2 regions of the Nonomuraea sp. GTA35 genome follow, and region 1 is predicted to be linked to the other one. Evidence: riboswitches for the same ligand, from Rfam matches in the RefSeq annotation. Region 1 holds a riboswitch; the other holds the start of a gene.

Region 1 (8,157 bases):
GGCAAGAGGCTGTCGGCGCGCTACTTTCTCGAAGAGGTGCTGCACCACGGCTCGGAGGGCTGCAACTACCTGCTGGCGGTGGACGTCGACATGAACACCGTCCCGGGTTACGCGATGTCGTCCTGGGATCGCGGGTACGGCGACTTCGTGATGAAGCCGGACCTCGGCACGCTGCGCCGGGTGCCGTGGCACGAGGGGACCGCGATGCTGATGGCCGACCTGGCCTGGGAGGAAGGCGGCGACGTGACCGCCTCCCCGCGCCAGGTGCTGCGCAGGCAGCTCGCCCGGCTCGCCGGCCGGGGGCTGGCCGCGTACGTGGGCACGGAGCTGGAGTTCGTGATCTACGACGACAGCTACGAGGACGCCTGGCGGCGCGCGTACCGCGACCTGACCCCCGCGAACCTCTACAACGTCGACTACTCCCTGCTGGGCACGGCCCGCGTCGAGCCGCTGCTGCGGCGCATCAGGCGCGGGATGGAGGGCGCCGGCCTCTACGTCGAGTCGGCCAAGGGCGAGTGCAACCTGGGCCAGCACGAGATCGCCTTCCGCTACGACGAGGCGCTGCGCACCTGCGACAACCACGTGATCTACAAGACCGGCGCCAAGGAGATCGCCGCCCAGGAGGGCCGGTCGATCACGTTCATGGCCAAGCCGAACCAGCGCGAGGGCAACTCCTGCCACATCCACATCTCCCTGCGGAGCGTGGACGGGGATCCGGTGATGGCGGGCGAGGGGCCGTACGGGCTCTCGCCGCTCGGGGCCCGCTTCATCGCGGGCCAGCTCGCCTGCATGCGGGAGCTGACCCTCCTGTACGCCCCCAACATCAACTCCTACAAGCGGTACGTGCCGGGCAGCTTCGCCCCCACGGCCGTCAAGTGGGGCGTGGACAACCGCACCTGCTCGCTGCGGCTCGTCGGCCACGGGAGCTCGCTGCGGGTGGAGAACCGGGTGCCGGGCGGCGACGTGAACCCGTACCTGGCGGTGTCGGCGCTGATCGCGGCCGGGCTGCACGGCATCGACGCCGAGCTGCCGCTGGAGGACCCGTACGGCGGCAACGCCTACGACTGCGGCGCCGAGACCGTGCCGCACACGCTGCGCGACGCGCTGGCGCTGTTCGAGGGGTCGAAGCTGGCGCGCGAGACGTTCGGCGAGGACGTGGTGGAGCACTACGCGAACAACGCGCGGGTGGAGCTGGCCGCGTTCGACGCGGCGGTGACGGACTGGGAGCTGTTCCGTGGTTTCGAACGGATGTGACGGAAGCACATGAAGATCGTCAATCCGGCGACGGAGGAAGTCGTCGCCGAGGTCGAGCTCGCCGACGCGGCCGAGGTCGACCGGGCCGTGGAGCGTGCCAGGAAGGCGCAGGCGGCTTGGCGCGAGGTGTCGCCGGGCGACCGGGCGCGGCTGCTGCGCAGGTTCGCCGACCTGGTGGACGGGCACGGCGAGGAGCTGGCGCGGCTGGAGCTGGCCAACGCCGGGCACACCATCGGCAACGCCCGGTGGGAGGCCGGCAACGTCCGCGACGTGCTGCACTTCTACGCCGGCGCGCCCGAGCGGAACCACGGCAAGCAGATCCCGGTGCCCGGCGGCGTGGACCTCACCTTCCAGGAGCCGCTGGGCGTCGTCGGGATCATCGTGCCGTGGAACTTCCCCATGGTGATCATGATGTGGGGCGTGGCCCCGGCTCTCGCGGCGGGTAACACGGTGATCGTGAAGCCTGCCGAGTGGACTCCGCTGACCGCGCTGAGGCTGGCAGAGCTGGCCCTGGCGGCGGGCCTCCCCGAGGGGGTGCTCCAGGTTCTGCCTGGGGCAGGGGAGGTCGCGGGAGCCCGCCTGGTGGAGCATCCCGGCGTGGCCAAGATCGTGTTCACCGGCTCGACCGAGGTGGGCAAGGAGATCGCCGCCACGGCGGGGCGGCAGGTCAAGCGGGTCACGCTGGAGCTGGGCGGCAAGTCAGCGAACATCGTCTTCGCCGACGCCGATCTCGAGAAGGCGGCGCGAACGGCGCCCTATGCCGTGTTCGACAACGCCGGGCAGGACTGCTGCGCCCGGTCCAGGATCCTGGTCCAGGCCGGCGCGTACGACGAGTTCATGGAGCGCCTGGCCGAAGCCGTGCGCGGCGTCGTGGTCGGCGACCCCCTCGACGAGGCCACCGAGATGGGCCCCCTGATCAGCGCCGAGCACCTGGAACGCGTCCGGGGCTTCGTCGACGGCGCCCCCTACCTGCAGGGGTCCTGCCCCCAGGGCAAGGGCTACTGGTTCCCGCCGACCGTCCTGACCCCCGAGGTCACCGACCCGGCGTTCACCGAGGAGATCTTCGGGCCCGTGGTGTCGGTGGTCAGGTTCGAGGACGAGGCGCAGGCCGTACGGATCGCCAACGACACCCCCTACGGCCTGAGCGGCTCCATCTGGACCCGCGACGTCGGGCGGGCGCTGCGCGTGGCCAGGGCCGTCGAGTCGGGCGCCCTGTCGGTGAACTCCCACTCCTCGGTCCGCTACTGGACCCCGTTCGGCGGCTTCAAGCAGTCCGGCCTCGGCAGGGAGCTCGGCCCTGACGCGCTGGCGGCGTTCACCGAGACCAAGAACGTCTTCATCTCAACGGAGTGACACACATGCAGCGGTTGCAGGATCGGGTGGCGGTCATCACCGGCGCGGGCAGCGGCATCGGGCTGGCCACGGCCCGCCGCTTGGCCGACGAGGGCGCCAGGGTGGTCTGCGCGGACATCGACGAGGAGGCGGGCGTCAAGGCCGCGGCCGAGGTGGGCGGCCTGTTCGTCAAGGCCGACGTGACCAGCGAGGACGACGTCGTCAGGATGTTCAGGACGGCGCACGACACGTACGGCAGCGTGGACGTCGCCTTCAACAACGCCGGCATCTCGCCGCCCGACGACGACTCGATCCTGGAGACCGGCCTCGACGCCTGGCGCCGCGTCCAGGAGGTGAACCTGACCAGCGTCTACCTGTGCTGCAAGCACGTCATCCCGTACATGCGCCGCCAGGGCAGGGGCTCGATCATCAACACCGCGTCGTTCGTGGCCGTGATGGGGTCGGCGACCTCGCAGATCTCCTACACCGCCTCGAAGGGCGGGGTGCTGGCGATGTCGCGGGAGCTGGGCGTGCAGTTCGCCAGGGAGGGCATCCGGGTCAACGCGCTGTGCCCCGGGCCCGTGAACACGCCGCTGCTGCGGGAGCTGTTCGCCAAGGATCCCGAGCGGGCGCAGCGGCGGCTGGTGCACGTGCCCGTGGGCCGCTTCGCCGAGGCGTCGGAGATCGCGGCCGCGGTGGCGTTCCTGGCCAGCGACGACGCCTCGTTCATCACGGCCAGCGAGTTCCTGGTGGACGGCGGCATCTCCGGCGCCTACGTCACGCCGCTGTAGGGGGCGGTCATGGGTCCCGTCATCGGCATCACGTGTTACGCCGAGACCGCCTCGTTCACGGTGTGGCAGGACACCCGCGCCGCGCTGCTGCCGTACACGTACGTGGAGCAGGTCGTGCGGGCCGGCGGCCAGCCGGTCCTGCTGCCGCCCGCCGGGGAGCCGGCCGGGCTGGTACGCCGCCTGGACGGGCTGATCCTGGCAGGCGGCGGCGACATCGATCCGGCCAGGTACGGCGCGGAGCCGCACGAACGCAGCGGCTACGTCCGGAAATTTCGGGACGAGGCGGAGTTCGCCCTGCTCGCGGCCGCCCTCGACGCCGGGCTGCCCTTCCTGGGCGTCTGCCGCGGCCTCCAGGTGCTCAACGTGGCCCTCGGCGGCAGCCTGCACCAGCACCTGCCCGACGTGGTCGGCCACACGGACCACTGCCCGGGGCCCGGCGTCTTCGGGCACCTGCCCGTCACCCCGGTCCCCGGCACCGGCCTGTCCAAGGCGCTGGGCGAGGAGCCGGTGACGGTCCCCCACTACCACCACCAGTCCGTGGACCGGCTCGCCCCCGGCCTGACGGTCACCGCCACCACCGAGGACGGCACCATCGAGGCCGTGGAGTCCTCCGGGACGTTCACCATGGCCGTGCAGTGGCACCCGGAGGCGGCCGAGGACCACGCGCTGTTCGAGGCGCTCGTCCGGGCCTGCTGACGCCAGTAACCGGCGCATGCCCTCAAAACGTGATCGCCCCCCGTGGTTCACGTCCGGCCCGCAACGCGACAACAGCCCCGTAACGGCACTAGGCTGACGGACATCACCGTCGAAACCGCGCGGGAGAGCACCCTGACAGCCGGTCAGGGTCCCTGAAGGAGCAAGCCCTCCCCGCGAACCTCTCAAGGCAAAGGACCGCGCGGACGAGGTGTCCTCTGGAAAGCAGGCCTGCGGGCCTCGCCGAAGGTGAAAGTCCGGCAAAAGTCGGGTGAAACTCTCAGGCATCGATGACAGAGGGGGAGGATGCTGGCATCCACTCCTGTCCTGAGGTGCGACAAATGTCCCGACCGACACCGCTACGAGACGTTCACGAGAGCCTCGGCGCCACCCTCACCGACTTCGCCGGGTGGCTCATGCCGCTCCGGTACGGCAGCGAGTCCGCGGAGCACCGGGCCGTCCGCGAGGCGGCCGGGCTGTTCGACCTCTCGCACATGGGCGAGATCTTCCTGACCGGGCCGCAGGCCGGCGAGGCGCTGGACTACGCGCTGGTCGGGCACCTGTCGGCGCTGGCGCCCGGCCGGGCCAGGTACACCATGATCGTGAACGAGCGCGGCGGCGTGCTCGACGACCTCATCGTCTACCGGCTCGGTGACGAGGAGTTCATGGTCGTGGCCAACGCCTCGAACTACCAGAAGGTCGCCGGCGAGCTGCGGGAGCGCGCGAAGCCGTACGACGCGGTGGTGGAGGACCGTTCGGACCGGTACGCGCTGATCGCCGTCCAGGGCCCGCGCGCCCAGGAGATCCTCGCCACGCTCACCGACGCCGACCTCGACGGGCTCAAGTACTACGCGGGCCTGCCCGGCCAGGTGGACGGCCGGCAGGCGCTGATCGCCCGTACCGGGTACACCGGCGAGGACGGGTTCGAGCTGTTCGTGGCGAACCAGGACGCCGTGCCGCTCTGGCACGCGATCACGGCGGCCGGCGAGCCGCACGGGCTCAAGCCCGCGGGGCTGTCCAGCCGCGACACGCTCCGGCTGGAGGCCGGCATGCCGCTGTACGGCAACGAGCTGAGCGCGGAGCTCACTCCGTTCGACGCGGGCCTGGGCAGGGTGGTGAAATTCGACAAGCCGGGCGACTTCGTCGGCAGGTCGGCGCTCGAGGCGGTCAAGGACGACACGCCCCGGCGCAGGCTCGTCGGCCTCGTCGCACGGACCCGCCGGGTGCCGCGCCACGGTTACCCGGTCACCAAGGACGGCGTCGTCGTCGGCGAGGTCACCAGCGGTGCGCCCTCCCAGAGCCTGGGAAAGCCCATCGCGATGGCCTATGTGGACACCGGCGCCGAATCAGGCCTGGCCGTGGACATCCGGGGCAGCCATGAACCTATGGACCTGGTTGAGCTGCCCTTTTACAGGAGGAACAAGTGAGCAACATCCCTGACGACCTGAGCTACACCAAGGAGCACGAGTGGGTTGCCGGGCTGGAGGACAGCGCCACCGTGACGATCGGCATCACGGCCTTCGCCGCCGAGTCCCTTGGTGACGTCGTCTACGTGCAGCTTCCCGAGGTCGGCGCCAACGTCGAGCAGGGCGACTCCGTCGGCGAGGTGGAGTCGACCAAGTCCGTGAACGAGATCTACGCCCCGGTCGGCGGCGAGGTCACCGAGGTGAACCAGTCCGTCGTGGACGACCCGGGCCTCGTCAACAGCGACCCGTACGGGGAGGGCTGGATGTTCAAGGTGCGCGTGGAAGGCGACCCTGAGGACCTGCTCTCGCCTGAGGAGTACACCGCTCTCACCTCGGGCGAGTCCTGACCTAACCGCCGGGGCCCCGCGCGGGCCCCGGCCTCTCAAGAAGGGCGCACATCAATGGCGATCAGCGTCTTCGACCTCTTCAAGATCGGCATCGGCCCGTCGAGCTCCCACACGGGCGGCCCCATGGCGGCGGCGCACAAGTTCGTCCGCGGCCTGCACGAGGACGGCCTGCTGGAGCGGGTCGCGCGCGTGGAGGCCATCCTCTACGGCTCGCTCGGCCTGACCGGCAAGGGCCACGGCAGCGACAAGGCGGTCCTGCTCGGCCTGTCCGGCGAGAAGCCCGAGCTGGTGGACGTGGACACCGTCGACGCCCGCATCGCCGCGATGCGCGAGTCGGGCACCGTCAAGCTGTACGGCACCCGCGAGATCCCCTTCGTCGTCGGCGAGCACCTCGTCTTCGAGCGCAAGATCTCCCTGCCCGAGCACCCGAACGGCATGCGCTTCACCGCCTTCGACGCCTCCGGCGAGCGGCTCAGGGAGAAGGTCTACTTCTCGGTCGGCGGCGGTTTCGTCGTGGACGAGAAGGCCACCGGCGCCGGCCGCATCAAGCCCGACGACACCGTGCTGCCCTACCCCTTCACCACCGGCGAGGAGCTGCTCAAGCACTGCTCGAACACCGGCCTGTCGATCTCCGCGCTGATGCTGGAGAACGAGAAGGCGTTCGGCCGCACCGAGGAGGAGATCCGCCAGGGCCTGCTGCGCCTGTGGCAGGTCATGTCCGAGTGCGTGCGCCGCGGCATCTCCAAGGAGGGCGTGCTGCCGGGCGGTCTGAAGGTCAAGCGCCGCGCCAACCAGCTCCACCGCCGCCTGCAGTCCGAGCCGCCGGAGAAGGACCCGCTGCAGGCCATGGACTGGGTCACGCTGTTCGCCCTGGCGGTCAACGAGGAGAACGCCGCCGGCGGCCGCATCGTCACCGCCCCCACCAACGGCGCCGCCGGCATCATCCCGGCCGTCCTGACCTACTACACCCGCTTCGTCCCGCACGCCGACGACGACGGCGTGGTCCGCTTCCTCCTGACGGCCGGCGCGATCGGCGTGCTGTTCAAGGAGAACGCCTCGATCTCGGGCGCCGAGGTGGGCTGCCAGGGCGAGGTGGGCTCGGCCTGCTCCATGGCCTCCGCCGCGCTCACGGAGGTGCTCGGCGGCACGCCTGAGCAGGTGGAGAACGCCGCCGAGATCGGCATCGAGCACAACCTGGGGCTGACCTGCGACCCGATCGGCGGCCTCGTCCAGATCCCGTGCATCGAGCGCAACGCCGTGGCCTCCAACAAGGCCATCACGGCCGCCCGCATCGCGCTGCGCGGCGACGGGAAGCACTACGTGGCGCTGGACAAGGCCATCAAGACCATGAGGGACACGGGCAGGGACATGCTCGACAAGTACAAGGAGACCTCGCGCGGCGGCCTGGCCGTCAACGTGATCGAGTGCTAGCGCCGCACGTGGAGCCGCACCACCGTGGGGGTGTCGTCGTCGCGGACCTCGCGCCGGATGCGGCCCACGATGTCCTGGTCCAGCTTGCTCACCACCGCGCCCACGTCGGCCGCCGCCGGGCAGGTCAGGCCGATGCGCAGGCCGTCCTCGGCGACCCGCACCCCCGTCCTGCTCAGCCCGTCCACGCCTTTGAGCCCGACGAACAGCATGGCCGTGCCCGTGCCGTTGTGGGTGCCGCGGCGGCCCCAGCCCAGGCCGACCAGCAGCCAGCGCAGCGCGACCAGGGCCAGCAGCAGCAGGCCCAGCGCGAGGAACCACAGCGGCCACGGGTCCTCCGCCAGCGCGCGGTGCGCCTGGGCGGGCAGGACCTTGGCGGTGGGCGGGAGGTCGAAGAAGCGGTCGTGGCCGCGTAGCCACGCGTACCCGCCCGCGCCCAGCAGCGTCGCCCCGACGACCGCCAGGCCGGCGCGGTTGCCGGCGTACTGACGCATCACAGCCCCCTGCCGGCCGGCGTGCGGCGCTTCGGCGTGCGAGGCGAGCGGCGGGGCATCACGCGGCCCTCCTGCGCAGGCGTACCACGACCTCGCCCGTGCCCAGCGTGCCGACGCCCGCCAGGCGGTCGCCCACGGCCGTCCCGACCTGCCTGAGCATCTGGCCGGTGCTCTCCGCGCCGGTCGTGACGGTGACCTCGATGGTGCGCCGGCGCAGGCGTACGCGGGCCTTGTCCACGCCCGCCACCTGCTGCGCCGCCGCGCACAGCGTGCGGCGCAGGCCCGAGCGGGTGATGCCGATGACGATCAGCGGGTCGGACGTCTCCACCGGCACCAGCCTCGTACGGCCCGG
Region 2 (8,157 bases), on a different contig from region 1:
CGTTCAACCGCCAAGCGTACGCCGTCCGGCGACACGGGCGGAAATCGCCCCGGAGCGAGCGCCTTTACATAGTAAGATGATCACATGCCCGCCAAGAGACCGCCCGTGCCCCTGTCCCGCGAGCGCATCATCGAGGCCGCGCTGCACATCGCCGACAGCCAGGGGCTGCGCCGCCTGACCATGCGCCGGCTGGGCGATGCCCTGCAGGTCGAGGCCATGGCCATCTACCACCATCTGCCCCGCGGCAAGGAGGCGCTGATGGACGCCCTGGCCGAGTACGTCACGGCCGTGCAGGTGGAGCAGGGCCCCACCTGGCAGGAGACGGCCAAGGCGTGGTGCCGGGCCAGCCGGGAGCTGCTGCGCGAGCACCCTGGCGTGCTGGCGCTGGCGCTGACCAAGCCGCCCAAGGGCGCCACGGCCCTGGCCATCAGGGAGCAGGTCGAGCAGCTCTCCGACGGGGGCCTGGAGGGCGCCGCCGAGGCCGTGCGCGCGCTGCGGGCCTTCGTGTTCGGCAGCGTGGCGGTCGAGGTACAGCAATCAGGGTGGGCCGACCCGGAAGTCGATGAATGGGTCAGGCGGGACGAAAGGGCGGATGTGGACTTCGAGCGCGGACTCGACGCTCTTCTCAAGGGATTGCAAACGTGATGCGCGTGTCGCGCTTGGACCGTTATCCTGCATAAGGCACGCTGTGTCGAAGGTCACACGGTCCAGGGATCCTCCTGTAACAGTCCGAACGGGCTATGTCGGAACGAGTGACATAGGTCGCACACTTGCCAGCACAACTACCCGAGCCGGCTCCCGCCCCTCCACAACGGGAGCATCCCACGAGATATCGGAGGCACGCCGATGTGCCCGCACGACCCGGCCTGTCCGGATGCCGAGGCGCCAGACCGCGAGGCGGCACGCACCCTCGCCTGCCACCCCGAGCAGGGGTGGAGTTTGCTCTGCAACGGAGTCGTCCTGTTCGAGGACACCGGCGAGCTCCTGCCCAGCGGCACCGTCATCGCACCGCACCGGCCCGTGGTCGGCGCCGCCTGACCGCTACGGCGAGCATCCTCGCCCGCGCGCGAAGCGACGTCCCGGCTACGCGTAGCGCATGATCCATTCGGCGACGACCTCGCCCACTCTGGCGGGGTCGCGCTTGAGGTCGTGGTTCTCCCCCGGCAGGACCACCAGCCTCGCGGCGTCCGCAGCGTCGGGGATCCCGAACGGGTCCCGATCCCCGTTGACCACCAGCACGTCCACCCCGGCCCCGCGCAGCTCCTCGGCCCTGGAACGCTCCGGCCGCCCCGGCGGGTGCAGCGGGAAGGCCAGCGCCACCACGGCCGCCGCGCCGACCGCCTTGGCCGTACGGCACGCCACCCGCGCCCCGTTGCTCCGCCCGCCCTGCACGAGGGGCAGCCCGGACCTGCCCGCGCGCAGCTCGCGCAGGACGATCTCCCACGCCTCGTCCTGCTTGACCGCCGAGCCGGGCGCCCGCGCCCCCGCCACCCTGAACGCCTGCGTCACCCGCGCCACGCTGGCCCCGGCCGCGAGCGCGGCGTCGCGCACCGCCAGCAGGTCGGGAGCGTCCACTCCCCCGGCCGATCCGTGGGTCAGCACCAGCAGCAGCCGCGGCTCCGCGACCTCGTCGAGCTCCACCAGCGCCGGCCCCCGCGGCGTCATCACCTGCATGGCAGCACCGTACCTGGGGAGGATCGGGGCCTAGCCCTCAGGGCGGATGACGGCGCGCCGCGGGGCAGGGATGATTTTCCCCATGCCAGACAAACGCCTCCGGGATGATCTGCAGGCCACGCTCGAAGCGCGCCGCGATCTGGGCCCGGAGTACGAGACCGCGCTCATCGACTCGTTCGTGGAGCGGCTCGACGCCACGATCGCCGCGCGCGTGCGGGCCGAGCTGGATCATCAGGATCCCGTGCGGGCCGGGCGCCGCAACCAGAGCTCGCCGATGGTCCCGATCGTGCTGGGCTCGCTGGGCATCGGCGTGCCGCTGACGGCGATCGCGGCGAGCGCCGGCGGAGCGGGGCTGCTGGTGGCGTGGCTGTCGATCGTGCTGATCAACGTGGCCGCCGCCGCCGCGACCATGCGGCGCCCTTGAGGCGCCCCTGAGGCGCCCCCCGGGATTCTCAGGCGTCGCGGTGGTAGCGCAGGCGCACCTCGGCGGCCAGCGTCTCGTCCTCGTGCTCCAGCCCGTAGGACCAGACCCGGCCGGCGTCCTCGGCCCGCCCGCGCAGCGGCAGCGTGCGGGCGAGCAGCTCGATCGCCAGCGCGCCGGTCTGCGCGTCGGCCCCGCCCTCGACGCTCTCGGCGAACTCGGCGCAGGCCAGCTCCAGGTGCGCGATGCCGAGCTGGACCCGCAGCCCGGGCACCTCGTCCCCGGGGGCGAACTCCAGGGCGTCCAGGAGCACCTCGGCCGCCGCGCCGGGCTCGGCGTGCTCCATCATCAGCTCGGCGAGCTGGGCCGCGGCCTGCGCCCCGATCCGCTCCTCACCGGCCTGCGCGCCGGTCTCCATGGCGGCGCGGAACTCCTTCTCCGCCTCCTCCAGCTGCTCCGCCCGGGTGGCCAGCCGGGCCAGCGCGAGGTGGGCCAGCGGCACGTACGCGGCCGTGCCGACCCCCAGGACGGCCTGCCAGGCGGCCCTGGCCTGCTCGTCGCGGCCCTCCCGCTCGAACCCCTGGGCGAGGTGACAGGCGGCCTGGGCGGCGTACTCGGGGTGGCCGGTGGCCAGCGCGGTCCTGGCGGCGGCCCTGGCCCCCTCGACGTCGCCGCGTTGTTCGAGCACCACGGCGAGGCCGACCGCGGCCTGCGCCCTGTCGGGCCCGTCGGGGTCGGCGGCCAGCTCGCCGAGTATGCGGGCGGCGGCGTCGAGGTCACCGCGCTCGGCCAGCAGGCGGGCGGTGTCGAGGGGCGGGGTCTCCAGCTCTGAGGACGTCAAGAGAGCTCCTTGGGGCGGCAGTCGCACCGAGCCTAACGACTATCGGCGATCATGTCTGCTCACTTGACACCGAAGGACTGGCACGAGCCATGCCCCCGATCGGCGGGCGCACCCGGACCTGCCCGGACGCGTTCCGGGACAAGCCCGGCACGCGCGGGGCGCGGAGCCGCGCCCCGCGCGTGTCGGGCGTGCGGGCAGGCGGGCAGGCCGGGAGGTCAGTCCTCGTAGGCCTCGAGGGGCGGGCACGAGCACACCAGGTTGCGGTCGCCGTAGGCCTGGTCGATGCGGCGCACCGGCACCCAGTACTTGCCGTCGCGCAGCGACGGCAGCGGGTAGGCGGCCTCCGAACGGGTGTACGGGTGCGGCCACTCGTCGGCGCTGACGGACTCGGCCGTGTGCGGCGCGTTGCGCAGCGGGTTGTCCGTCTTGTCGTAGTCGCCGGAGGCCACCTTGGCGATCTCGCCGCGGATGGCGATCATGGCGTCGACGAACCGGTCGAGCTCGTTCAGGTCCTCGCTCTCGGTCGGCTCGATCATCAGGGTGCCGGCCACGGGGAACGACATGGTCGGCGCGTGGAAGCCGTAGTCGATGAGGCGCTTGGCCACGTCGTCCACGGTGACGCCGGTCTCCTTGGTGATCTGCCGCAGGTCGACGATGCACTCGTGCGCCACCAGGCCGCCGCGGCCGGTGTAGAGCACGGGGTAGTGCGGGGCCAGGCGCCTGGCCAGGTAGTTGGCCGACAGGATGGCCTGCTCGGTGGCCGCCGTGAGGCCGTCGGCGCCCATCATCCTGACGTAGGCCCACGAGATCGGCAGGATGCCCGCCGAGCCGTACGGGGCCGCCGAGACGGGGCCGACGGGGGTGCCGTTGTGCAGCGGGTGGCCGGGCAGGTAGGCGGCCAGGTGGCCGCGGACCGCGACCGGGCCGACGCCGGGGCCGCCGCCGCCGTGCGGGATGCAGAACGTCTTGTGCAGGTTCAGGTGGGACACGTCGGCGCCGAACTCGCCCGGCTTGGCCAGCCCGACCAGGGCGTTGAGGTTGGCGCCGTCCACGTACACCTGGCCGCCGGCGTCGTGCACCTTGGCGCACACCTCGGTGATCGTCTCCTCGTACACGCCGTGCGTGGACGGGTACGTCACCATGATCGCCGCCAGCGCGTCGCGGTGCTTGTCGATCTTGGCGTCGAGGTCGGCCAGGTCGACGTTGCCGTCGCTGTCGCAGGCCACGACCACGACGCGCATGCCGGCCATGATGGCGCTGGCGGCGTTCGTGCCGTGGGCGGAGGACGGGATGAGGCACACGTCGCGCTCGCCGTGGCCGTTGGCGCGGTGGTAGGCGCGGATGGCCAGCAGCCCGGCGAACTCGCCCTGCGAGCCGGCGTTCGGCTGGATGGAGACGGCGTCGTAGCCGGTCACCTCGGCCAGCCAGCCCTCCAGCGTGCCGATCAGCTCCCGGTAACCCTCGGCCTGGTCGTCGGGCGCGTACGGGTGGACGGCGGCGAACTCCGGCCAGGTGATCGGCTCCATCTCGGTGGTCGCGTTCAGCTTCATCGTGCAGGAGCCGAGCGGGATCATCGAGCGGTCCAGCGCGATGTCCTTGTCCTGCAGCTTGCGCAGGTAACGCAGCATCGCGGTCTCGGAGCGGTGGCTGTGGAAGACCGGGTGCGTCAGGTACGGGCTCTCGCGCAGCAGGTCGGCGGGCAGCGCGTCGGGGGCGTCCGCCGGGGCCACCTCGGCGCTCACGCCGAACGCCGCCCACACCTTGGCGAGCTCGGCGGCGCCCGTCTTCTCGTCGCAGGCCACGGAGACGTGGTCGTCGTCCACCTGCCAGAGGTTGACGCCCCGCTCGGCGGCGGCGGCCACGACGGCGGCGGCCCTGCCGGGCACGCGGGCCAGCACCGTGTCGAAGAACTCGCCGTGCACGACCTCCACGCCGGCGCCGCGCAGCCCCTCGGCCAGGGCGGTGGCGTGGCGGTGCACCCGGTGCCCGATGCCGCGCAGGCCCTCAGGGCCGTGGTAGACGGCGTACATGCTCGCGATGACGGCGAGCAGCACCTGGGCGGTGCAGATGTTGCTGGTGGCCTTCTCGCGGCGGATGTGCTGCTCGCGGGTCTGCAGGGCCAGGCGGTAGGCGGGGTCGCCGTCGGCGTCCACGGACACGCCGACGAGACGCCCCGGCAGCTGCCGCTGCAGGCCCTCCCGCACGGACATGTACGCGGCGTGCGGCCCGCCGAACCCGAACGGCACCCCGAACCGCTGCGAGGAGCCGATCGCGATGTCGGCGCCCAGCTCGCCGGGGGCGGCGACCAGCGTCAGCGCCAGCAGGTCGGCGGCGGCCACGACGAGCGCGCCGGCCTCGTGCGCGGCGGCGGCCACGGCGCGGAAGTCGCGCAGCCGCCCGGAAGCGCCGGGGTACTGCACGAGCAGCCCGAAACACTCGGGCAGGTCACCGTCCAGATCGTGCTCCACCAGCGTGATGCCGAGCGGCTCCGCCCTGGTGGCCAGCACGGCCTTGGTCTGGGGCAGCGCGTCGGCGTCCACCACGAACACGTCGCTCTTCGACTTGCCCGCCCTGCGGGCCAGCGTCATGGCCTCGGCCGCGGCCGTGGCCTCGTCCAGCAGCGACGCGCCCGCGACGGGCAGGCCGGTGAGGTCGGAGACGACCGTCTGGAAGTTCAGCAGCGCCTCCAGGCGGCCCTGCGAGATCTCCGGCTGGTACGGGGTGTAGGCGGTGTACCAGCCCGGGTTCTCCAGCAGGTTGCGGCGGATGACGCCGGGCGTGACGGTGTCGTAGTAGCCCAGGCCGATCATGGAGGTGAGCACCCGGTTGCGCCCGGCCAGCGCGCGCAGCTCGGCGATGGCCTCGGCCTCGCCGATCGCGGCGGGCAGCTTGAGCTTGTCCTTGGCCCTGATGGCCTCGGGGACGGCCACCGCCACCAGGTCCGCGACGGATTCGAAGCCCACGGCCTCGAGCATGCGCTGCTGCTCGGACTCCGACGGGCCGATGTGCCTGGACGAGAACGGCGGAGCTGACAGATCGGTCATGGGGTTGTGCCTCCCGAGGCTTTCATGGAGACCGGCGCCAGGGCGCGGACGAGTGCCGGGTCTCCCCCTCTGTCAGCGCGGCCCCGCGATGTGCGTCGGCGCCACGACCTGAGAGCTTCACCCCCGGTGGGGCTTGCACCGTCGGTGAGGCGCGCCTGGCGGGTGCGCCTGCTTTCCAGAGTTGCCTCACCCGAGCGGTACTGGATGCCTGAGAGATTCCGGGGAGGGTTGCTCCTTCGGCGCCCCGGGACCAGGTGCCCGGGGACTCTCCCGCACGGGGTCGTCAGCCTTACTGTCCTAGATTACTACGGTAGGCCCCGGTAACCGCTCACCGGACCACTTCCGGCCACCGGCGCGCCCTGTACGGATGCCGGTGGCGGCCCGTGAAAGGGCGTCCAGGCACGTCAGGTCGGGCACGTCAAGCCGGGCACGGGAGCGCCTGGGAGTGCGGTGCGTGGGTGCGCGGGCACGACGGCCGGCGTGCGACGCCGGCCCGATCGGCCGGTGCGGCGGGCGCGGGAGCCCCGAGCTGATCGGCCTGGCGCGGAAGCCCGAGGGGGGTCGGCCGGCGCGGTGGGCGCGGGCCCGATCTGCCGGGCACGGGGGCCAGAGCGGGTCGGCCGGGCGCAGGGGCCCGGGGCCGGTCGGCCGGCGCGGCGCGGGCCCGATCTGCCGGGCGTGAAGGCCAGGGGCGGGTCAGCCGGTGCGGCGGGCGCGGCGCCTGCGGGCCAGTTCGTCAGCGGGATGGTCGGCCGGGACGGTGTCCTCGACCGCCGCGCGTTCCCCCGGCAGCTCCGCGAGGGAGCCCTCGACCTCCCGCCAGACCCGCCCGAGCGCGATGCCGAACACGCCCTGGCCGCCCTGGAGCAGGTCGATCACCTCGTCGGCCGAGGTGCACTCGTAGACGCTGACACCGTCGCTCATGAGCGTGATCTGCGCGAGGTCGGCGACCCCGCGGTCACGCAGGTGCTGCACCGCCGTGCGGATCTGCTGCAGTGACACCCCGGTGTCGAGGAGCCGCTTGACGACCTTGAGCACCAGGATGTCGCGGAAGCTGTAGAGCCGCTGGGAGCCCGAGCCGTGCGCCGCCCTTATCGTGGGCTCGACCAGGCCCGTGCGCGCCCAGTAGTCGAGCTGCCTGTAGGTGATGCCGGCCGCGGCGCAGGCCGTCGGCCCGCGGTATCCGATGTCGCCCGGCAGCGTCGTCGGCTGCTCGTCGAAGAGCAGGCCCTGCTCCCCGGCACGCTGCCGCGCGCTCTCGCGCCGCACCGGATCTTCCTGGCCGGCCGTCTTTCCCTCGCCGCTGCTGACCGCCACGCGGACCTCCGGCTTTCTCTCATCCCGTGGCCTGATCTGGGGGTTCATGAAGGGCGACCACGGGTTTCACTTGCACCGTAGGACCGTGACCATGCTCAGTCAACGATCCGGCTCGGCGCGTCGTGAAGCGTAAATGCACTGAAATACCTACCCCGCCCTGCCGAAGTCCTCGGGAGTGATCGTGTCAAGGAACTCCCTGAACTTCTCCACCTCGTCCTCCTGGTCGTCCGGGATGATCACCCCGGCCTCCTGGACGACCTCCTCGCTGGCGAAGATGCGGGCCCCGGTACGCAAGGCGAGCGCGATCGAGTCGGACGGCCGCGCGCTCACCTCCACGCCGTTGGAGAAGACCAGATCGGCGAAGAAGATGCCGTCGCGCAGCGCGACGATGTTGACCGCCCGCAGGCCGACGCCCAGGGCGCTCAGCACGTCGCGGAAGAGGTCATGGGTGAGCGGCCGCGGCGGGGGCTCCTCCGCCTGGGCCAGCGCGATGGCCGTGGCTTCGGGCATGCCAATCCATATAGGAAGGAACCGCTCCCCGTGTGCCTCCTTGAGCAAGACGATCGGCTGATTTGTGGGCATTTCAACTCGAACGCCCACGACCTCCATCTGCAACACGGGCTGCTCCGTATTCCTGACCGGTCACCCGGCACAGCTCTTCGATCATCGCTTCTGCTGACTTGGCTTCGCAATTCAACGTAACACCCAGCGGGCCTGGAATGTGCCCCCGCCTCCCAGCTCGCTACGGTCTCAACGACCCAGGACCGATCGGACACCCGTGCGCACAAGGGACGCGTGCAGGTCGAGCAGCAGCGTGGAAAGTTCCCTGGCGACCTCGTCGGCCTCGCCGATGGCTCCCG

The links. Region 1 has a riboswitch for glycine ahead of gcvT (glycine cleavage system aminomethyltransferase GcvT). Riboswitches for the same ligand answer to the same signal wherever they lie in the genome.
Region 2: it holds a riboswitch for glycine, as region 1 does, so the genes downstream of both, gcvP (aminomethyl-transferring glycine dehydrogenase) here and gcvT (glycine cleavage system aminomethyltransferase GcvT) in region 1, are expected to answer to the same signal.

Annotation. Positions count from the first base shown of each region.
Region 1 is NZ_JBGNUV010000004.1:190,956-199,112, forward strand. It holds gene ACBJ32_RS19310 (glutamine synthetase family protein) at 1-1,254, shown strand, start outside; gene ACBJ32_RS19315 (aldehyde dehydrogenase family protein) at 1,264-2,607, shown strand; gene ACBJ32_RS19320 (3-oxoacyl-ACP reductase) at 2,613-3,377, shown strand; gene ACBJ32_RS19325 (gamma-glutamyl-gamma-aminobutyrate hydrolase family protein) at 3,387-4,073, shown strand; glycine riboswitch at 4,184-4,281, shown strand; gene gcvT (glycine cleavage system aminomethyltransferase GcvT) at 4,412-5,497, shown strand; gene gcvH (glycine cleavage system protein GcvH) at 5,494-5,883, shown strand; gene ACBJ32_RS19340 (L-serine ammonia-lyase) at 5,938-7,314, shown strand; gene ACBJ32_RS19345 (hypothetical protein) at 7,311-7,805, opposite strand; gene ACBJ32_RS19350 (DUF6286 domain-containing protein) at 7,864-8,157, opposite strand, start outside.
Region 2 is NZ_JBGNUV010000002.1:74,127-82,283, forward strand. It holds gene ACBJ32_RS07130 (TetR/AcrR family transcriptional regulator C-terminal domain-containing protein) at 85-645, shown strand; gene ACBJ32_RS07135 (DUF5999 family protein) at 847-1,038, shown strand; gene ACBJ32_RS07140 (alpha/beta family hydrolase) at 1,084-1,674, opposite strand; gene ACBJ32_RS07145 (hypothetical protein) at 1,757-2,098, shown strand; gene ACBJ32_RS07150 (hypothetical protein) at 2,127-2,936, opposite strand; gene gcvP (aminomethyl-transferring glycine dehydrogenase) at 3,152-5,980, opposite strand; glycine riboswitch at 6,166-6,263, opposite strand; gene ACBJ32_RS07160 (MerR family transcriptional regulator) at 6,677-7,297, opposite strand; gene ACBJ32_RS07165 (bifunctional nuclease family protein) at 7,445-7,915, opposite strand; gene ACBJ32_RS07170 (MerR family transcriptional regulator) at 8,048-8,157, opposite strand, start outside.